3 regions of the Pseudocitrobacter sp. CD920760 genome follow, and region 1 is predicted to be linked to each of the others. Evidence: predicted binding sites of a transcription regulator. Region 1 holds the regulator's gene; each other region holds the start of a gene.
The links. Region 1 encodes CRP, which controls carbon source genes, mostly activating them, when cyclic AMP is high. Its sites were predicted from a motif close to ATGTGANNNNNNTCACAT; they were not measured.

Region 1 (7,465 bases):
ACGGGTTACGGTCGAGGAGTTAGCGAGGCCATCAACCTGTAACGTTGAACCGATAAACATATCCACCGCGTACTGACCTGCTAACTGACAGAACGCGCGATTAGAACGCATTGAACCGTCGGCACCGGTAAAGAACACATCAGGACGGGCGCGGATGTACTCTTCCATCCCCAGTTCGCCACCGAAGCAGTGCACGCTTTCCACCCAACCACTCTCAATCGCCGGGATCAGCGTCGGATGCGGGTTAAGCGTCCAGTGTTTACAGATTTTGCCTTTCAGGCCGAGCTGTTCGCCGTAGGTTGGCAGCAGCAGTTCAATTGCGGCGGTGTTAAATCCGATACCGTGATTGAGTGACTGCACCTGATGCTCTGCGTAGATGCCTTTAATCGCCATCATCGCCATCAGGATGTGTTCTTGTTTAATCAGACGCGGGTCGCGGGTAAACAGCGGTTCGATAAAGAACGGTTTGTCCGCAACGACCACGAAATCAATCCACGAGCCGGGAATATCCACGCGCGGCAGGTCGCATTCATCGTCCACCAGTTCGTTCACCTGAGCGATGACGATACCGTCGTGGAAGGCGGCTGCTTCAACCAGTGCTGGCGTATCTTCAGTACTGGCGCCGGTGTAAAGGTTGCCTTTGCTGTCGGCTTTAAAACCGGCAATCAGCGCCACGTTCGGGGCCAGGTCAACATAGAGGCGGGAGTAGAGTTCGATGTAGGTGTGAATCGCCCCGATTTCCAGCAAGCCATCTTCCAGCAGTTGCGAAATACGCAGGCTCTGCGTACCGGAGAAAGAGAAGTCCAGCTTGTGGGCGATGCCTTTCTCGAAAATGTCGAGGTGTTCACTGCGACCGACGCTTGGCATGATCATATGCAGGTCGTGAACAATCTGCGGGTTCACTTCAGCAAGGGAACGAGACAGGAAATCTGCCTGTTTTTGGTTATTCCCTTCTAATACCACTCTGTCGCCCGGGGCGATCAGTTTTTCCAGCATTGCGACAAGGTCTGCCGTCGGTAGCACCTTGCCCTGCACCGGTACAGACGCCAGGCGGCGCTGTTTCTCAGTGCGTCGCGTGTTCCATACCCGTGCGGGTGTTTGCCCAGATAACATTATTAACCTCCTGATTCAGCGAATCATTTTGATTTGCTTAACACTAAGAAGAGTCTGAACCCTGGTGAGAAAGTCATCAATTAAGCTTAGGAAGGAATCATTAGCTTGAGAGTAATAATCACATTAAAAATTTGTGACGCAGGTCAACTCAAAAAGGGGTAAAAGAGGCTACCACCGCCCATTTTCTTAAACACAATCAAAAAGTGACGGTATAGTAGTCAGCAGATTAAAAGAGAACATCGCAACGTTATGGCCCAAATTACTCCCGCAGAGTTTGCTGTCCCGCAGGACGACTCCTCATCATTTCGCCCGATGCCCGGCGTCAGCAACCCGCACCTGCAAACCATGCTGCCGAGGCTCATCCGCCGTCGGCTACACTTTACGCCGCACTGGCAGCGCCTCGATTTACCGGACGGCGACTTTCTGGATATCGCCTGGAGCGAAGACCCAATGCAGGCGAAGCACAAGCCGCGTCTGGTCGTATTCCACGGTCTGGAAGGCAGCCTGCACAGCCCCTATGCGCACGGTCTGATTCAGGCGGCGAAGGAACGCGGCTGGCTCGGCGTGGTAATGCACTTTCGCGGCTGCAGCGGCGAACCAAATCGCCTTAACCGTATTTATCACTCTGGTGAAACAGAAGACGGCACCTGGTTTTTAAACTGGCTGAAGCAGGAACTGGGCGATGCGCCCACGGCGGCGGTCGGTTATTCACTCGGCGGCAACATGCTCGCCTGCCTGCTGGCGAAAGAAGGCCCTACGGTTCCGCTGGATGCTGCGGTGATTGTCTCCGCGCCATTTGTGCTGGAAGCCTGTAGCTATCATATGGAAAAGGGCTTTTCGCGGGTGTATCAGCGCTATTTGCTGAACCTGTTAAAAGGCAACGCCTCGCGCAAACTGGCGGCGTATCCCGGCACGCTGCCGGTCGATTTGCGCCAGTTGAAGCGCGTGCGCAAAATCCGTGAATTTGATGACCTGATTACTGCCAAAATTCACGGTTTCGCCGACGCTATCGACTATTATCGTCAATGTAGCGCCATGCCGTTGCTCAATCAGATAGCCATTCCGACGCTGATTATTCATGCGAAAGACGATCCGTTTATGGATCACCACGTTATCCCCGACGCCGACGCCCTCCCCGCCTGCGTCGAATACCAGTTAACGGAACATGGCGGTCACGTCGGCTTTATCGGCGGCACCTTCCGCCGCCCGCAAATGTGGCTGGAGCGACGTATTCCCGACTGGCTGATGCCGTGGCTTGGAGGTGAAAAATGATCATTCCGTGGCAAGACATCGACGCTGAAACGCTCGATAACCTGATTGAAAGCTTTGTGTTGCGTGAAGGCACCGATTATGGTGAATATGAACGTTCACTTGCGCAAAAGGTCGCCGACGTAAAACAGCAACTACAACGCGGCGAAGCGGTACTGGTGTGGTCGGAACTTCATGAAACCGTCAACATTATGCCCCGCAGCCAGTTTCGCGGTTAATCTTACCGACTCGGGAGTTGTTCGCTATGTCTGCCAAACATCCGGTTATCGCCGTCACGGGTTCCAGCGGGGCGGGAACCACCACCACCAGCCTCGCGTTCCGCAAGATTTTCGCCCAACTCAAACTCCATGCCGCAGAGGTGGAAGGCGACAGCTTTCATCGCTACACGCGTCCGGAAATGGACTTAGCTATTCGTAAGGCGCGCGATATGGGGCGTCATATCAGCTACTTCGGGCCGGATGCCAACGACTTCAGCCTGCTGGAACAAACGTTCCGCGAGTACGGGCACAGCGGCACCGGACAGTCGCGAAAATATCTGCATACCTATGATGAAGCGGTGCCGTGGAATCAGGTGCCGGGAACCTTTACCCCGTGGCAACCGCTGCCTGAGCCGACCGACGTGCTGTTCTATGAAGGGCTGCACGGCGGCGTGGTCACGCCGCATCATGATGTGGCAAAGCATGTCGATTTACTGGTGGGTGTGGTGCCAATCGTAAACCTGGAGTGGATCCAGAAGATGATCCGCGACACCAGCGAGCGGGGTCACTCCCGCGAGGCGGTGATGGATTCCGTGGTCCGTTCGATGGAAGATTACATCAACTACATCACCCCGCAGTTCTCGCGCACGCATCTCAACTTCCAGCGTGTGCCAACGGTCGATACCTCCGATCCCTTCGCCGCCAAAGGCATTCCGTCGCTGGATGAGAGCTTTGTGGTGATCCACTTCCGCAATCTCGATAATATCGATTTCCCGTGGCTGCTGGCGATGTTGCAGGGCTCGTTTATCTCGCATATGAATACGCTGGTAGTGCCCGGCGGCAAGATGGGGCTGGCGATGGAATTGATCATGACGCCGCTGGTGCAGCGGTTGATGGAAGGGAAGAAGATTGGGTGAAGGGTGCAGGCTGGGCCCCTCACCCCGGCCCTCTCCCGCAGGGAGAGGGAGAAAATCAGCGCAGAACCTGAACACCGCACGGTCAGTCCCCTCTCCCTGCGGGAGAGGGTTAGGGTGAGGGGTGTCTCAACTTACCCCTCCACCACCTCATAAGAATGGGTAATGTTCACCGCTTTGCCCAGCATCAGCGCCACTGAACAATATTTCTCAGCGGACAAGTCCACCGCACGGGACACCGCCGCATCTTTCAGCTCTTTGCCGGTCACAATGAAGTGCAGATTAATGTGCGTGAATAGACGTGGCGCTTCTTCGCGGCGTTCAGACGTCAGTTTAACTTCACAATCGGTCACGTCGTAACGGCCCTTTTGCAGAATAGACACCACGTCGATGGCGCTACAGCCGCCCGCTGCCATCAGCACGATTTCCATCGGGCTTGGCGCTTTATCACCTGAGTTGCCATCCATCAAAATCTGGTGCCCGGAAGCCGACTCACCCAGGAAGGTTAACCCTTCAACCCATTTCACACGCGCTTGCATAATTGTCACTCCAGAGTTGCAAATTTATTGTCAGATTACGCGCACATAACAAATCTCGCAACGGAAGTAGACCTGGGTCATGCTGAAGCGAGACACCAGGAGACACACGGCAAAAGCTATGCTAAAACAGTCGGGATGCTACAGAGATACATAAACGTACTGCATGTATGCAGAGGACATCACATACTGGTCGCGACAATCTTTGACGACCAACTTCCCAGGTAGAGGGAAGGATATTATTTCAACCAGTGGCTGCCTGATTTATGCCGCTGGCGATAGCTTATAACAGAGGATAACCGCGCATGGTGCTTGGCAAACCGCAAACAGACCCGACTCTCGAATGGTTCTTGTCTCATTGCCACATTCATAAGTACCCATCGAAGAGCACGCTGATTCACCAGGGTGAAAAAGCGGAAACGCTGTACTACATCGTTAAAGGCTCCGTGGCAGTACTCATCAAGGATGAGGAAGGCAAAGAGATGATCCTTTCCTACCTCAACCAGGGCGATTTCATCGGTGAACTGGGCCTGTTTGAAGAAGGCCAGGAACGTAGCGCCTGGGTTCGGGCGAAAACCGCCTGTGAAGTGGCTGAAATCTCCTATAAGAAATTCCGTCAGCTCATCCAGGTTAACCCGGATATCCTGATGCGTCTCTCGTCTCAGATGGCGCGCCGTCTGCAGGTCACCTCTGAGAAAGTGGGCAACCTGGCGTTCCTCGACGTTACCGGTCGTATCGCGCAGACGCTGCTGAATCTGGCAAAACAGCCGGATGCTATGACCCACCCGGACGGTATGCAGATCAAAATCACCCGTCAGGAAATCGGTCAGATCGTCGGCTGCTCTCGTGAAACCGTGGGTCGTATCCTGAAGATGCTGGAAGATCAGAACCTGATCTCCGCACACGGTAAAACGATCGTCGTTTACGGCACGCGTTAATCCCGTCTGACGGCGTATTGTTCGCGCAATACGCCGTTTTTGTCTCGTATGTGGCGCAGGCTGATTTACCATCCGGAAGTCAACTATGCACTGCGGCAAACGCTGGTGTTATGTTTGCCGGTCGCCGTCGGCCTGATTCTTGGCCAGCTTCAACACGGCTTACTGTTCTCTTTAGTGCCTGCCTGCTGCAACATCGCCGGGCTGGATACTCCCCATAAACGTTTCTTCAAACGCCTGATTATCGGTGGGTCGCTGTTCGCCGGTTGCAGCCTGATTGTGCAACTGCTGTTGGCCGATGATATCCCGCTGCCGTTTATTCTCACCGGTCTGGCGATGGTGCTGGGCGTTACCGCCGAAATCAGCGCCCTGCACGGGCGATTGCTTCCGGCCTCGCTAATTGCCGCGATTTTTACCCTGAGCCTGGCGGGCAATATGCCCATCTGGGAACCGTTACTGATCTACGCGCTCGGCACGCTGTGGTACGGGTTGTTCAACTGGTTTTGGTTCTGGCTGTGGCGTGAACAACCGCTACGCGAGTCGTTAAGCCTGCTTTACCGCCAACTGGCGGAGTACTGCGAAGCCAAATATAGCCTGCTGACGCAACATACCGACCCCAATACCGCCCTGCCGCCGTTGCTTAATCGTCAGCAGAAAGTGGTCGATCTGATTTCCCAGTGCTATCAGCAGATGCACATGCTGGCGGCCAATCAGCACAATGATTACAAGCGCCTGCTGCGCGCCTTCCAGATGGGGCTGGATTTGCAGGAGCACATTTCGGTGAGTCTGCACCAGCCGGAAGAGGTGCAAAAACTGGTCGAGCGCAGCCACGCCGAAGCGGTGATTCGCTGGAACGCGCAAACCGTCGCCGCGCGCCTGCGGGTCATGGCCGATGATATTCTCTATCACCGCTTCCCGACGCGCTTCAACATGGATAAGCAAATTGGCGCGCTGGAGAAAATTGCCCGCCAGCATCCCGATAACCCGGTTGGGCAATTCTGCGCCTGGCACTTCAGCCGCATCGCCAAAGTGTTGCGTTCGCAGCGTCCGCTTTATCCGCGTAATCTGATGGCTGATAAAGAGCGCCGTCTGCCGCTGTTCCCGGCGCTGAAAAGCTATCTGTCGCTGAAATCGCCCGCGCTGCGTAATGCCGCACGTTTAAGCGTGATGCTGAGCATCGCCAGCCTGATGGGCGCAGCGCTGCATCTGCCAAAACCCTACTGGATCTTAATGACCGTGCTGTTGGTGACGCAAAACGGTTACGGCGCGACGCGCGTGCGTATCTTCCACCGTGCGGCGGGCACCCTGGCGGGGCTGGTGATTGCCGCCGCCACACTGCATTATCACTTCCCGGAAGGGTTTGCGCTGGCCGCGATGCTGGTGATCACCCTGATAAGCTATCTGATCATTCGTAAAAGCTACGGCTGGGCGACGGTGGGTTTCACCATTACGGCGGTATATACCCTGCAATTGCTGACGCTCAACGGCGAGCAGTTTATCGTCGCGCGTTTCGCCGACACCATTATTGGCTGCCTGATTGCCTTCGGCGGCATGCTGTGGCTGTGGCCGCAGTGGCAAAGCGGCCTGCTGCGGAAAAATGCGCACTCTGCGCTGGAAGCGGATCAGGAAGCGATCCAGTTAATTTTGAGTGACGACCCTTCCGCGGAAAAACTGGCGTATCAACGTATGCGCGTCAACCAGGCGCATAACGCCTTGTTTAACTCGCTCAATCAGGCGATGCAGGAACCGGGCTTTAATACGCACTATCTGGAAGATATGAAACTGTGGGTGACGCACAGCCAGTTCATCGTCGAACATATCAACGCCATGACCACGCTGGCGCGTGAGCACGACACGCTCTCGCCGGAGCTGATGCAACGTTATCTGGAATCGTGTGAAGTCGCCCTGCAACGCTGCCAGCAACGTCTGGAGTATGATGAATCGGGCAGCAGCGGGGATGTGAACATCATGGAGTCGCCGGATACGCTGTCCCACGGGCCACTCAGCACCATGGAACAGCATCTCCAGCGTATTCTGGGCCATCTCAACACCATGCACACCATTTCATCGGTGGCATGGCGTCAGCGGCCACGGCACGGTATCTGGCTAAACCGCCATATCAACTGACGACTTTCGCCACCGCCTGTGCAAAGCGCGTCATGCCGTCGTCGATGTCTTTTTCTTCCACCACCAGCGATGGCGCGAAACGCATCACGTCTGGCCCGGCGTTCAGCACCATGACACCGGCATCAGCGGCCGCGTAAAGGAATTCACGTGCGCGGCCTTTGTACGGTTCTTTCAGCTCGGCGCCAATCAGCAGGCCCATGCCGCGAATATCGCTGAAGACATCATACTTCGCGTCGATATCCTGCAAATGTTGCACAAAACGCTCGCGTTTGGCATGAACGCCATTCAGCACTTCCGGCGTGTTGATAATATCGAATGCCGCACCCGCCACGGCGCACGCCAGCGGGTTACCACCGTAGGTCGAGCCGTGGGAG
Region 2 (7,465 bases), 1.8 Mb from region 1:
GATTTCGGCTAAGCCTATTAAGGAAACCGTGAAAACCCCGCGCGAAGAGTGCCGCAATGTGGCCGTGACCCATCGCCGTCCGGTACAGGATGAAAACCGTATCACCGGTTCCGTGCTCGGCGCTGTCGCTGGCGGCGTGATTGGTCACCAGTTTGGCGGTGGGCGCGGGAAAGACGTTGCCACGGTGGTCGGGGCATTAGGCGGCGGCTACGCCGGAAATCAGATCCAGGGCTCGATGCAGGATAATGATACCTACACCAGCACTCAGAAACGCTGCAAAACCGTGTATGACAAATCCGAGAAAATGCTTGGGTATGACGTGACGTATAAAATTGGCGACCAGCAGGGGAAAATCCGTATGGATAAAGATCCGGGAACGCAAATTCCGCTGGATAATAATGGCCAATTGGTCCTGACTAACAAAACGTAAAAATAGCGTTAATGTTGTTTTAGCCCCTCATTCGCTCAGGCTGAGGGGCTTTTTTTTGTGCACAGGATGGGTAAGGGCATCTTTATGGATTCCGAAATATGCGTGGGACGTGGAAGAATCACACCGGAGATGATGGCCTTTTTGTAGAATACAGACACGCAGAATGCCGCGTGGTGGCGTCAGGGGGGGCGGTAGCAGAAGCCCCCTGTGTTAAGTAACTGGCGTGCAGACACGACTGTTCAGTAAGGTTATTTCGTATCCAGCAACTGAGGCTAGCGAAGGTAATATAATGGATCAAAATAATACCCACAGAATATGTAGAATGTTTTGGGGTTTAATTGGGTGTCTCTTGTTTATGCAAGTCAGTGTGTGGCTACAAGATGCAGAACTTCAAGTGTGGTCAGAAGTGAGTGGCTGGGTTGCGGCTTATATTTTTTTATATTTCTTCGCGTTCTCAATTATTGATTCCGGCGTCGATAATGTGGCATCCTTCCATCAAAGCTATAATCAACAGAATGTAAGCAAGTCATTTCTTGGCGGTTTTATTAACAACAAAGGGGTTGTTTCTAAAGGATACAAATTGATGTTTAATGTGGGGTTTTTATTTATTTTATTTTTCAGGATTAAAGATGAATTCTTTAAATAATAAATAAACAGCCCTCAGAAGAGAATGCGTTAATGAATTCATCATGCTGAATGTGATACCATGGCAAGATCATCAGAAGTATGTTTTTTTGCACAATTAAAACAGAATTGATAGGGGGGGTAATGAGTGGTCTTGAGCAATATTATTCTGGTGATAATGACTGGGCAGCATTGTCAAAATTATATGAAAAGTATCAGGGCTTAGAGGATGTGGTAAAATTATCAAATGAGTTCAATGGCGATTTGGCATTATCCAGTGTTATTTATGGCAAGGTTGGGAAATATTATTATCTTAAATGGATAGAGAGGAAGATACCAGCACTTAATGATTTATCACCATTGGACTGTAATGATGACTTAATTTTAAACATCAGACTTAAAGAAATGCTGATGAGGATGCCATAACAAATGAATACATTATTTTTCATCTTAACACTCTCTGCGTTCTCCCCTAATGCGGCGTTATGTCCCTCGCAAATCTTTGATAAAGCCGACATCGCGATGGACACGCTAACATCCTGGCGAGCCGTAGACGATTTCTATACACGTTATCGCAATTGTGATGATGGTTACATCCTCGAAGGAACGTCAGACCGAATTGCGAGACTGCTGGTTGATGAATGGTACAGACTTGAGGAGTTATCGCCTCTAATTAAAGCCAGACCACCTTTAGCGGATTATATCCTTAGTCATATTAGCACTTATACGGATAAGGAAGACCTTGAAAAACTTCAATTTCTCTCTTCCAGTCAGTGTAAAATAGCTAATCAAAAATTTTGTGAACGACTTAATTTTGCGACTGTTTTGGCGTTAAAGGAGCAATTTAATGAAGAAAAAGAACCACCAGATAAAGACAAACGGATTGGACCTGATAATTATCAGCCAATGTCACTTGATGCTGTGTAACGGGGAGTTCTTCACATACCATCGCTCCCCGTCTCAACCGTTATCCTATTGCCAGAAAATCACTCACCCAACATATGCGGCCACAGACCCAGCGTCGTGCGGGTAATCTGCATCAACGTGTCAAAGCTCGCGCCTTCGCGCGCGCTAATCGACATACCCTGCAATACACAGCTTAAGAACAGCGCCAGCTCATTTACATCTTTCCCGGCCGGAATTTCACCTTTCTCCTGACGATGCTGTAAAAACTCGCGCAGGGTTTGTTCCTGAACGGCGTGGCGGGATTTAATGGTTTTGGCTATCTCTTTTGACGACGCCGCCAGCGCGGCGGACGTGTTAATCATAAAGCAGCCCGCCGGAGTGTCTTTACTGGTGTAGCAGGTCGCGACAGCGGTGAAGTAATCTTTCAGCGCCTCATCCACACACTTGTCATCACAACAGAGCTTCGCTTCATGTTTTGCGGCGAAGTGAGCGATGTAGTGATCGAGAACGGCGCGGAAGAGCCCCTCTTTATTCACGAATTCTGCATACAGGGTAGGTGCTTTTGCGCCCGTGGCCTCTACGAGATCGGAGAGTGACGTGGCTTCGTAGCCATGCTGCCAGAAAAGCGTCATTGCTTTATCCAGCGCTGCTTCCCGGTCAAATACTTTTGGTCGACCACGGCCCTTTTTAGCGCAACTTTGCGTCTCAGTTGTCATAGTGCCGTTGTACCTCTTTCGGTTTTAGTGAACGCTCATTATAAAAATAATCGCTTCAGGCTGCCAGCGGTGAATTCCCAAAAATAAATAATTCATATGGGTATGAAAAATAGGCTGATTTTAATTATTTAAATGATCGTTATAAAAATCATGTTGACGAGTGATCCAGATCTCATTATCATTACCTTATCGATCGTTAAGTTAATAAAGTTTGCTCTACATCATAGTTCATCTGCATAGGTCATAATCATGAAAAACGTAAAAACTCTGGCTCTCGCCGCTGTTCTGAGTTCTCTGTCATTCGCAAGTTTCGCTGCGGTTGAAGTTCAATCTACCCCGGCGGATCAGCATAAAGTCGGTACCATCGCGGCATCAGCAGGCCCGAACCTGGCTTCCCTGGAAGATCAGCTGTCTCAGAAAGCAGACGAAATGGGCGCTAAATCGTTCCGTATCACTTCCGTAAGTGGTCCGAACAACCTGCACGGTACGGCTGTTATTTATAAATAAGCATTAACTCCCTCATTAATGCCGTTTTAAATAAGCCACTGCCATAAAAAAAGCCCTGAGTGATCGCATCACTCAGGGCTTTTGCCTGTCTGGAATCAGCGTTACATCGACTGCTCTTGCGCAACGTGATGGCGGGTGACGTCAACCGGCATGCCGGAGCGCAGCTCCATCGCATAGTTCATCACATCCGTATTCGTCTGTGCCTTCTCTTTAAACGCACTCATCGTCTCATTCAGCACAATAGGCTGCGTTTTCGGGTCATCATCGATATGTTTCGACAGTGGCTGGTGAACTTCAACCAGATGTACGCCCCCCGGTTCAACCGAGGCTTTAATCGGCGTGTTGATGATATTCACTTTGGTGCCCGGCGTCACTTTCTCAAACAAGCTGCGGATATCACCGTCACGCAGGCGAATACAGCCGGAGCTAACGCGCATGCCGATACCGAAGTCGGCGTTCGTTCCGTGCAGCAGATAAACGCCGCCCTGAGCTGCTAAGCGAATGGCGTGATGGCCCATCGGGTTATCCGGACCGGCGGGCATCACCGCAGGCAAAATAATGCCCTGTGCTTTATAGCGCGCGCGAATGTTTGCCGTGGGTGTCCAGGTCGGGTTGGCACGTTTGTCCGATACAGTGGTCACCATGGTTGGCGTTACCGTATCCCCGCCTAACTGGCCAATGCCGATAGGATAGACGGTTACCTTGTTGCTTCCTGGTGCGTAGTAATAGAGGCGCAATTCCGCCAGATTGATGACGATACCTTCACGCGGCACGTCCGGTAAAAGCGTTTGCAGTGGAATGGTCAGCACGCTGCCTGCACGCGGAACGTACGGGTCTACGCCAGGGTTTGCCTGCAATAACGCCAGGAAACCGACGTTATACTTTTTAGCGATTGCCTCCAGCGAGCCGCCGTCATTTTCAACCACGTGATAGCGGTTTTCGCCGACGAGACGGCTACCGTTGGTTGGCAGCGGCCAGGTATTGGCGGAAACGGGCAGGCTCCACGCAACGGTTGCGGCAAGCGCGATGCCCATTGCCCAGCGCGTAAAACGTCTTTGTTTACTCATCATGTTCATCCAGTTAACAAGTCGCTAAAACATAAACGGATATTATGATTGCTGGAAGTGTCGGGAAGTGAAGGGCGATTGCAAGTATGTGTAAATATTTCGTATGAGGCAGCCCTTGCCGCAAGGGCTGCCAGACGGTTCAGAACGCCATTTTGACCGTGAACTGCACTTCTCGCGGATCGCCAATCTGGTTGCCCAGATTGTTCGTGGCGATGGAAGAGGTGTAGTACGTTTTATCAAACAGATTTTTAACATTAACCTGCAAGGTGACCGGATATTTCAGCTTCATTTTGTACGCCGCGAAAACATCGGCTACCGCATAGCCCGGCAGGTAATAATCCGCGCCGTTGGTGCCGCTGCGGCGGCTCACCGCATGGCCGCCACCGCCGACGGTCAGCGTATTGCTGTCGATAACGTTGTTGAAGTCATAGGTCAGGAACAGCGAACCGGTGTGGCGCGGCACGTTTGGCAGTGGTTTACCTGCATAGTCCGGGTCTTCCAGCACTTTCGCATCCGTGTAGCCATAGCTGGCAATCACGTTGAGGTTTTCCGTTAGTGAACCTGCAACATCCACTTCGACACCGCGCGAGCGCACCTTGCCTGCGGTTTTAGCAACAGTTTCGTCACCCACGTCTTCGGTATAGAGCACGTTTTTCTTATGAATATCAAACAGCGCGATGTTGGCGGTCACGCCATCGAACAGATCGAATTTCGCACCCAGTTCATAGGCAGTTGACTCTTCCGGCGGCAGGTTACCGATATAGCTGGCGATGGATGACTGCGGCATAAAGGCCTGCGACACGTTGCCGAACAGTGATACCGAGGGCGATAGCTTATACACCAGGCCAAATTTCGGCGTCAGTTTTTCATCGTGGCTGTCGGTATTAACGTTAAACGGACGACCTTTCCCGGCATATTGCGTGTAGTACTGGTAACGCGCGCCCGCCACGGCAATCCATTTATCAGTCAGATATAACGCGTCCTGAACGTAGGTCGCGTAGCTCTCCTGTTTGATGCGCTGATCGCTGTCGGATTCAGAAACGGTGGTACATTTTCCTACCGTCCCATATACCGGGTTGTAGATATTGAATCCTTTTACATTCTTACAGCGAATCATGTCCGTACGCAGCAGATCGTAATTTTCATACGCTACGCCGGTCAAAAGCTCGTTATAGAAACCACCAATCACAATATTGCCCTGAAGATCTGCCCGCGTGCTGTGCATCCGCTGGGTTGATCCCTGCGTGGCATCGACGCGGCGCGTCAGATCGCCGGTGGCGGAGTCATAGGCCGTCACGCGCGCCTGGTTGTCGTCATATTTATCCTGGCTGAAACTGTAATCAAAACGCGCCGTCCATTCGGGGTTGAGGCGATACTCGGCATTCAGTTGCGCCAGATCCGACTCACCGTTGGTTTCATTGTAAGGCTCATCGAAACGCTCCTTGCGCGAAACCTTCACCGCGTGCCCGGTATCGAGGTCAAAAATGGTGCCGCGATCGAACGGCGTGCGATAGTTGCGGTGCGAGTACGACACGTTAACCGTCGCATCGTCGCCAAACCAGGTCAGGGAAGGGGCGATAAAGCTGCTCTGTTCCTTGCCAAAATTACGCCAGTAATCTTCGTGCTGATATTCGCCAATTAACCGATAAGCCAGCCGCGTGCCTTCAATCGGACCGGTCACATCAAGCTGCCCGGTACCGCCGCCAAAGCTGCTGGAGGTGGCAGACATCTCGCCTGCAAATTGTTGTTCCGGGCGTTTGGTCACGACGTTAATCAACCCGCCAGGGTCGAGAATTCCGTACAGCGTAGAGGAGGGGCCTTTCAGCACTTCCACGCGTGACGTGGCGGCGTTGAAGCTGCGGGGCAACACGGTACGCAGGCCGTTGGTCATTATCGAACCGTCGCGGTTGGCGCCGAAGCCTCGACGGGTAAACGCATCCTGCGTCCCGCCGAGAGTATTGGTTTGCACCACGTTGGCGACGTTATATAACGCTTCATCAAGCGTAGTGGCATGCTGATCGGTGAGTACCTGATCGCTGACCGTATTCACGACCTGCGGAATATCCAGCATCGGCATCGATGTGAGTGTGGCGGTAGAGGTGCTCAGTGGTTGATAGCCGTCGGTCACGTTTTTATCGGCCTGCGCGACGCTTGCGTCGACCGTCATCGTCTCTTCCGTCGGCTTCTGTTCGGCAGTGGCCGCGCTGACGGAAGGGGCGGTTGTCACGCCAAGGAAGATCAGTGAAAAAAGCGCGTAGCCATTTTTTCCCGTGAACGTCGGGGTTAAGTGTGTCATCTGTCTGTTTTCCCATAAAAAAGCTGCCGTATCTGGCAGCTCAAAATCACGAAAAGTCATTGCCCGGTATTGCATGGCATACCTGTTTGCGATCGTGAGATGCGCTCAGGTTTGTAATTGAGAATCATTCAATCATGCGGGAATGTAGTAGTAAATGATTATGGTAATAAAAAAAGAGGGGCGTGATTCGCACCGAAATTGGCGGCGGTAATTGGAGTGAAAAGAAAATATATACCTGATAAATAATGTATTACTGACTTTCTGACCGGCATTGTGTACACGATGTAGCCGTAAAGCGAGCTGAAGATGTAGCGCTATTGACTACTACATTACGACGCTGCATGATCAAAAGAGAATGAGATTTATTCCAATTTGAAGCCAGGCCGCAGTGGCCGGAGAGTTAAACCATGCCACAACGGCAATCACCGCACGCCGAACAAGGCATTGTGCTGAAATCGTTATGCGCGGGCTATGGCAGCCAGCGTATCGTCAATGACATCAACCTTACGCTTCCTGCCGGGAAACTCACTGTTCTGATCGGCGCTAACGGGTCGGGAAAATCGACGCTGTTATCGACCATCGCGCGGACGTTAAAACCGCAGGGTGGAAGCGTACACCTGAACGGGCGCGACATTCATCAACAGCCCACTAAACAGGTCGCCCGACAGATGGGTATTTTGCCGCAGTCGCCGATCACGCCGGAAGGATTAACCGTTTTTGAACTGGTCTCAAGGGGACGTTTTCCCTGGCAGGGGCTGATTCGCCAATGGTCTGATGATGATGAACGCGCGGTGACAGACGCGCTGGCCCTGACGGGCACCGCTGCTCTGGCGCACTTACCCGTTGAGAGTCTCTCTGGCGGGCAGCGTCAACGCTGCTGGATAGCGATGGCGCTGGCGCAGCAGACACCGACCATTCT
Region 3 (7,465 bases), 1.2 Mb from region 1:
CGGTTATCAGGGCCAGCCCAATCGCCCGGAACGCGTCGCTCAGGTTTTCGCTGAACTTTGCGTATTACGCCCTGAGCCACCGGAGCACATTGCCGACATGTTATGGGCCAACAGCAGCCAGCTGTTCTTCTAGTATGTTAAGTGTAATGATGTGATTTGCGTCTCATTATTGCTTTTTGATCTCTGAGTATTGCGTAAAAGTTGTGATGTCGTGCGAGAAGGATAGTGCCTGGACGTTATAATCAGGGCGCGTTATATACGCTGCGCTTATTATAAATTTCAATACACAGGGACTCTGTATGCAAATCCTCATGGGACTCATCGGCATGGTGGTGCTGCTTGCCATTGCCTTACTACTCTCCAATAACCGTCGAGCGATCAATCTCCGTACCGTGCTGGGTGCCTGGTTAATTCAGGTCGGAATTGGTGCGCTTATCCTCTATGTTCCCGCCGGCCGCAAGGTGCTGCTGGCGATGTCCGAGGGCGTGGCGAACGTCATCGCTTACGGTAACGAAGGTATCGGCTTCCTGTTTGGTGGGCTGGTATCCGATAAAATGTTTGAAGTCTTCGGCGGTGGCGGCTTTGTTTTCGCGCTGCGCGTGCTGCCGGTTATCGTCTTCTTCTCCTCGCTGATTGCGGTGCTCTACTATCTCGGCATTATGCAGTTCGTGATCCGTATTCTGGGCGGTGCGCTGCGTGCCGTGTTGAAAACGTCGCGTACGGAATCGCTCTCCGCGACGGCGAATATTTTCGTCGGGCAAACCGAAGCCCCGCTGGTGGTGCGTCCGTATATTGCTACCATGACGCGTTCTGAACTGTTCGCGGTGATGTGTGGCGGCCTGGCGTCGGTGGCGGGTTCTGTGCTGGCTGGCTACGCGCAGATGGGCGTGCCGCTGGAGTACCTGATTGCCGCGTCTTTCATGGCGGCTCCGGGTGGCCTGCTGTTCGCGAAAATCATTGTGCCGGAGACGGAAAAACCGCACGACTCACCGAACCTGGAAGCCGAAACGGATAACCCGGATGCCCCGGCGAACGTGCTGGATGCTGCGGCGTCTGGTGCTGCGTCGGGTATGCAACTGGCGTTAAATGTGGGCGCAATGCTGCTGGCGTTTATTGCCCTGATTGCCTTGCTGAACGGCATGCTCTCCGGGATTGGCGGCTGGTTTAACCATCCGGATTTATCGCTGCAAATGATCCTCGGCTGGGTCTTCTCACCGCTGGCGTGGGTGATTGGTGTGCCGTGGAGCGAAGCCATGGTGGCGGGGTCGTTTATCGGCCAGAAACTGATCATTAACGAATTCGTGGCTTACATGAACTTCGGCGCATACCTGAAGCCGGATGCTGAAGTGGCCGCTGCCGGGTTACAGGTCATTTCTGCGCATTCGAAGGCGATTATTTCGTTTGCCCTTTGCGGCTTTGCTAACCTGTCGTCAATTGCGATTCTGATTGGCGGATTAGGCGGCATGGCACCGAGCCGTCGCCAGGATATCGCCCAGCTTGGCCTGCGCGCGGTAGCGGCGGGGACGCTCTCGAACCTGATGAGCGCCACCATCGCCGGGGTATTCCTCGCACTATAAATACAGCGCCGGAGGGATAATCTGCGTTATCCCTCTGGCCCGCAGCGCCTGCGCCAGCGCTTCAATATCGTCTGGCCCGGCGCTGCGCCACGTTTTTGCCTCGCCGTATACCCCATACGCATGAAACGCATTCAGCCGCACCGGCACCTTACCCAGATCGCGAATAAATGCGCTTAGCGCCTCTATTTCTTTCAGATAATCAGTTTGTTGCGGAATAACCAGCAAACGCAATTCCGCCAGTAGGCCACGCTCTGCCAGCCAGCGAATGCTCACTTTGATGCGTTGATTGCTTCGCCCGGTCAGCGACTGATGCGTGGTTTCACCCCAGGCTTTTAAATCAACCATCACGCCGTCGCACAGCGGACGCAATTTTTCCCAGCCAGCGGTAGACAGCTCGCCGTTGCTGTCTAGCAGGCAGGTGAGATGGCGCAAGGCCGGCGACTGGCGAATCTGTTCAAACAGCGCGCAGACGAACGGTAACTGCGTGGTGGCCTCGCCGCCGCTGACGGTGATGCCCTCAATAAACGGCGCGGCGCGGGTAATCTGCTGGAGAATCTGATCTATGCTCCAGAGTTGGGCCATCGGCGTTGCCTGCTGAGGGCACATTTGCAGGCAGGTGTCGCATTGCTGACAGGCATCCTCCTGCCAGTAAACGCGTCCACTCTGAACAGAAAGCGCCTCGTGCGGGCAGTGCAGCACGCATTCGCCACAATCGTTACAACGGCCCATCGTCCATGGGTTATGGCAGTTTTTACAGCGCAGATTACACCCTTGCAGGAACAGGGCCAGGCGGCTACCTGGCCCATCCACGCACGAGAAGGGGATGATTTTACTGACTAAAGCGCATCTGCTGTTCATGGCTGACCACTCGCGGTTGGCGTTCCAGAATGCGCGTATTGCGCGCGGCTTCTTCACCCAGCCAGGTGGTATTCGTCCGCGAGCCATCGGCGCGGTACTTTTCCAGATCTGACAAACGCACCATGTAGCCCGTGACGCGAACCAGATCGTTACCGCTGACGTTAGCGCTAAACTCACGCATCCCAACCTTAAACGCGCCCAGGCAAAGCTGCATCACCGCCTGCGGATTACGTTTCACCGTTTCATCGAGCGTCAGGATATCGCTGATCCCTGCCGGATAATGCGCGTGATGCGGCGCAACCGCCAGCAGATGACTCACCGGATCGGGCTCATCGCCGTAAGGCAGACGCGCACCCGGCGTGGTGCCGATATCGGAGCTGATCCCCGATTGCGCATGCAGCATCGCACGCTGCTGCCAGCCATAGCGTACGGGGGTGTTCGCGACAAATTCCGCGAGTTGTTCACTGATGCGATAGCCCAGCGCGTTGGCCTGAGGATCTTTGCCATAGCGGGCGCTAAGACCGTCTTTCTCGCAGAGAATATTGACCGCTTCTGCCAGCGCGTAGATGCCAAACATGGGCACAAAACGATCGGGGTCGATCAGACCTTCTGCCACCAGGAAGCTATGATCAAAGAAGTGCGACTGCTCATAGAGGAAGGCGCAGCGGGCGTCGATGATGTCGATTTGCTGCTGGCAGTAGTGCGGCAGCGTCTGGCTAAAGAACGCTTCAGTTGAGGCGCTGCGCTTTGCCACCTCCTGCAAATTGAGGCGTACCAGCGTACTGCCGCCGCCCGCCATTGGCAGGCTGTTGTAACAGCTCACGATGCCATAGTGACCTTTTGTGAAAATATTATCATTTATCGGTCCGTTGGCGATGTGGGGTTTGCTGCACTCGCAGATATTTTTGCTGACTTCCAGCAGCAGATCGTCTGGGGTGATTTTCGGATCGTAGATAAAGGTGAGATTCGGCGCGACCTGCTTCAGTTCAGCATCTGCACGGAGAATGGCGCGCGTTATTGGTGTGTCGGCGGGGCCAATATTCACATGTGTGAAGGCATCCGGGAGCGTGCGATCGAGATAGCGCCAGAAACGTTTTATTCGGCTATTGATTTCTTCTTGTGTTAGAATTCTAACATACGGCATCAGAAGCGCATCAAGATGACCGAGGAACACCGGCATGGCGGTGACGGAAGGAACGTGGTGATAAAGAATGGTGAGCAAAGAGAGCGCATCGTCTAAATCCTGAGCGCCTTCCAGCTCCAGCCATTCTGAACCGTGTGCCAGAAAACGCGCGTAGTCCGGCAGCACGTAACGCGGTTTATAAGGGGCATGACCTTCGAACATATCGCAGATAACGCCCTCCGCCAGCGCGGCTTGCGCAGCGGGCGTCAGCGCCGGATAAGGCAGTGCGTTTTCCGCCTCCAGCGCCAGAAAATGGCGTTTCTGTTCCGGGCTTAAAACAGGGCTTGTCACAATTTTCTGGCACTGTTGCAGCACCGATGAAGAGGTTGATGTTGGCATGGTGTGTTCCTCAGGCGAGAGATGGGCGAAGTGTAGGAAAAAGCGCGTAGCGATCTTTTGATCCCATACGGCGATCCACGTGTTTTCTTGCGCTGAAAGAATGAGAAGTTTGATTAATGTCTCATTATGGTTATGCAAACTTTTAGGTGTGTTTCATTAACTGTGATGAGTGTCGAAGTGTGAGTGCGGGTCGGTGTTACAATAGTCACATACCCGCAAGGTGAAATTTTAAAGTCGGAGAACAAAATGACTGATTTAACGGCAAGCAGCCTGCGTGCATTAAAACTGATGGACCTGACCACCCTGAATGAAGACGACACTGATGCGAAAGTGATTGCGCTGTGTCATCAGGCGAAAACCCCGGTCGGCAACACGGCAGCGGTCTGCATCTACCCGCGTTTTATCCCGATTGCGCGTAAAACCCTGAACGAGCAGGGCACGCCGGATATCCGCATCGCCACCGTCACTAACTTCCCGCACGGTAACGACGATATCGATATTGCGCTGGCTGAAACCCGCGCGGCAATCGCCTACGGTGCTGACGAAGTTGACGTGGTCTTCCCGTACCGCGCACTGATTGCTGGCAACGAGCAGGTTGGCTTCGACCTGGTGAAAGCCTGTAAAGACGCCTGTGCTGCGGCAAACGTACTGCTGAAAGTGATCATCGAAACCGGCGAACTGAAAGAAGAAGCGCTGATTCGTAAAGCGTCTGAAATCGCGATTAAAGCGGGCGCGGACTTCATCAAAACGTCTACCGGTAAAGTGCCGGTTAACGCCACCCCGGAAAGCGCGCGCATCATGATGGAAGTGATCCGTGATATGGGCGTATCTAAAACCGTTGGTTTCAAACCGGCGGGCGGCGTACGCAGTGCGGAAGACGCACAGCAGTTCCTGGCGATTGCCGACGAACTGTTCGGCGCAGATTGGGCGGATTCCCGCCACTACCGTTTCGGCGCATCCAGCCTGCTGGCGAGCCTGCTGAAAGCACTCGGTCACGGCGACGGTAAAAGCGCAAGCAGCTACTAAGTAAGATGCTTTGCGCCTGATGCGCTGCGCTTATCAGGCCTACGGGTAGTTACGTCTCGTAGGCCGGATATGGCGACAGCCGCCATCCGGCAATGCTGACGGGCAAAAACCGCCTTCATACTCTTTTCCTCAGGGAGGTTACCTTGTTTCTCGCACAAGAAATCATTCGTAAAAAACGCGATGGTCACGCATTAAGCGACGAAGAGATTCGTTTCTTTATCAATGGCATTCGCGATAACACCATTTCAGAAGGGCAAATTGCTGCTCTGGCGATGACCATTTTCTTCCACGATATGGCTATTGAAGAGCGCGTCTCGCTGACCATGGCCATGCGTGATTCAGGAACCGTTCTGGACTGGAAAAGCCTTAACCTTAATGGCCCGATTGTTGATAAACATTCCACCGGCGGTGTAGGCGATGTCACTTCACTGATGCTGGGGCCGATGGTTGCCGCATGTGGTGGCTACATTCCGATGATCTCCGGGCGTGGCCTGGGGCATACCGGCGGTACGCTGGACAAACTGGAAGCGATCCCTGGGTTTGATATTTTCCCAAGCGATGACCGTTTCCGTGAAATTATTAAAGACGTGGGTGTGGCGATCATTGGGCAGACCAGCTCGCTCGCACCGGCGGATAAACGTTTTTATGCCACGCGCGACATTACCGCGACGGTGGACTCCATTCCGCTTATCACCGCGTCCATCCTCGCCAAAAAACTGGCTGAAGGTATCGATGCGCTGGTGATGGATGTGAAAGTGGGCAGCGGCGCATTTATGCCGACCTACGAACTTTCTCAGGCGCTGGCCGAAGCGATTGTTGGCGTGGCCAACGGCGCAGGCGTGCGCACAACCGCGCTGCTGACCGACATGAACCAGGTGCTGGCTTCCAGTGCGGGTAACGCCGTCGAAGTACGCGAAGCGGTGCAGTTCCTGACCGGCGAATATCGCAACCCGCGTCTGTTTGACGTCACCATGGCATTGTGCGTGGAAATGCTGATTTCCGGCAAGCTTGCCAAAGACGACGCAGAAGCACGCGCCAAATTGCAGGCGGTGCTGGATAACGGCAAAGCGGCAGACGTATTTGGCCGGATGGTGGCAGCGCAGAAAGGCCCGACTGATTTCGTGGAAAACTACGCGAAATACCTGCCGACCGCGATGCTCAGCAAAGCGGTATATGCTGACACCGAAGGCTTTGTCGGCGCGATGGATACCCGCGCGCTCGGTATGGCGGTGGTGGCGATGGGCGGCGGACGCCGCCAGGCTTCCGATACACTCGATTACAGCGTCGGCCTGACCGACATGATTCGTCTGGGTGACAGCGTTGACGGACAGCGTCCGCTGGCGGTCATTCACGCGAAAGATGAAAACAGCTGGCAGGAAGCGGCGAAAGCCGTCAAAGCGGCCATTCGCCTTGACGACAAAGCGCCAGAAATTACACCGACAGTCTATCGTCGAATCACTGAATAGCGATATACTGATCTGATCGCTTTTTTGCAGCGCAAGATGTATGGAGAACAAGATGAAACGTGCATTTATTATGGTGCTGGACTCCTTTGGTATCGGCGCAACTGAAGATGCCGACCGCTTTGGCGATGTCGGTGCGGATACAATGGGCCATATCGCAGAAGCCTGCGCCAAAGGTGAGGCTGACAATGGCCGTAAAGGCCCGCTGAACCTGCCTAACCTGACCCGCCTGGGCCTGGTGAAAGCGCATGAGGGTTCTACCGGTAAAATCGCCGCGGGTATGGACGGCAATGCAGAAGTCGTTGGCGCGTACGCGTGGGCGCATGAACTCTCTTCCGGTAAAGACACCCCGTCGGGTCACTGGGAAATCGCTGGCGTGCCGGTTCTGTTCGAGTGGGGCTACTTTAGCGACCACCAAAACAGTTTCCCGCAGGAGTTGCTGGATAAACTGGTAAAACGCGCGAACCTGCCGGGTTACCTGGGTAACTGCCACTCTTCCGGTACCGTGATTCTGGACGAGCTGGGCGAAGAGCACATGAAAACCGGTAAGCCGATTTTCTACACCTCCGCCGACTCCGTGTTCCAGATTGCCTGCCACGAAGAGACGTATGGCCTGGATAAACTTTACGAGCTGTGTGAAATCGCCCGTGAAGAGCTGACCGAAGGCGGTTACAACATTGGCCGCGTGATTGCGCGTCCGTTTATCGGCGACAAAGCCGGTAACTTCCAGCGTACCGGCAACCGTCACGACCTGGCTGTAGAACCGCCAGCGCCGACCGTGTTGCAGAAACTGGTTGATGAGAAAGACGGCCACGTGGTGTCCGTGGGTAAAATCGCGGATATCTACGCTAACTGCGGTATCACCAAAAAAGTGAAAGCCACCGGGCTGGATGCGCTGTTTGACGCGACCATCAAAGAGATGAAAGAAGCGGGCGATAAGACCATTGTCTTCACTAACTTCGTTGATTTCGACTCTTCCTGGGGTCACCGTCGCGATATCGCGGGGTATGCTGCGGGTC

Region 2: the regulator CRP is predicted to act here: its motif matches at 2,835-2,852, upstream of bhsA (multiple stress resistance protein BhsA).
Region 3: the regulator CRP is predicted to act here: its motif matches at 4,065-4,082, upstream of deoC (deoxyribose-phosphate aldolase).

Annotation. Positions count from the first base shown of each region.
Region 1 covers NZ_CM173490.1:4,763,232-4,770,696, forward strand. The annotation lists gene mdcA (malonate decarboxylase subunit alpha) at 1-1,113, opposite strand, end outside; gene AC1MKH_RS22510 (hydrolase) at 1,363-2,385, shown strand; gene AC1MKH_RS22515 (YheU family protein) at 2,382-2,600, shown strand; gene AC1MKH_RS22520 (phosphoribulokinase) at 2,627-3,496, shown strand; gene AC1MKH_RS22525 (OsmC family protein) at 3,628-4,032, opposite strand; gene crp (cAMP-activated global transcriptional regulator CRP) at 4,335-4,967, shown strand; gene AC1MKH_RS22535 (YccS/YhfK family putative transporter) at 5,016-7,091, shown strand; gene argD (bifunctional acetylornithine/succinyldiaminopimelate transaminase) at 7,084-7,465, opposite strand, start outside.
Region 2 covers NZ_CM173490.1:2,915,924-2,923,388, reverse strand. The annotation lists gene AC1MKH_RS13690 (glycine zipper 2TM domain-containing protein) at 1-430, shown strand, start outside; gene AC1MKH_RS13685 (hypothetical protein) at 720-1,076, shown strand; gene AC1MKH_RS13680 (hypothetical protein) at 1,199-1,480, shown strand; gene AC1MKH_RS13675 (hypothetical protein) at 1,484-1,981, shown strand; gene AC1MKH_RS13670 (TetR/AcrR family transcriptional regulator) at 2,041-2,676, opposite strand; gene bhsA (multiple stress resistance protein BhsA) at 2,926-3,183, shown strand; gene ldtC (L,D-transpeptidase LdtC) at 3,285-4,250, opposite strand; gene AC1MKH_RS13655 (TonB-dependent siderophore receptor) at 4,390-6,546, opposite strand; gene AC1MKH_RS13650 (ABC transporter ATP-binding protein) at 6,954-7,465, shown strand, end outside.
Region 3 covers NZ_CM173490.1:693,423-700,887, forward strand. The annotation lists gene AC1MKH_RS03190 (TatD family hydrolase) at 1-133, shown strand, start outside; gene AC1MKH_RS03195 (NupC/NupG family nucleoside CNT transporter) at 300-1,577, shown strand; gene AC1MKH_RS03200 (YjjW family glycine radical enzyme activase) at 1,572-2,435, opposite strand; gene AC1MKH_RS03205 (YjjI family glycine radical enzyme) at 2,407-3,957, opposite strand; gene deoC (deoxyribose-phosphate aldolase) at 4,204-4,983, shown strand; gene deoA (thymidine phosphorylase) at 5,127-6,449, shown strand; gene deoB (phosphopentomutase) at 6,502-7,465, shown strand, end outside.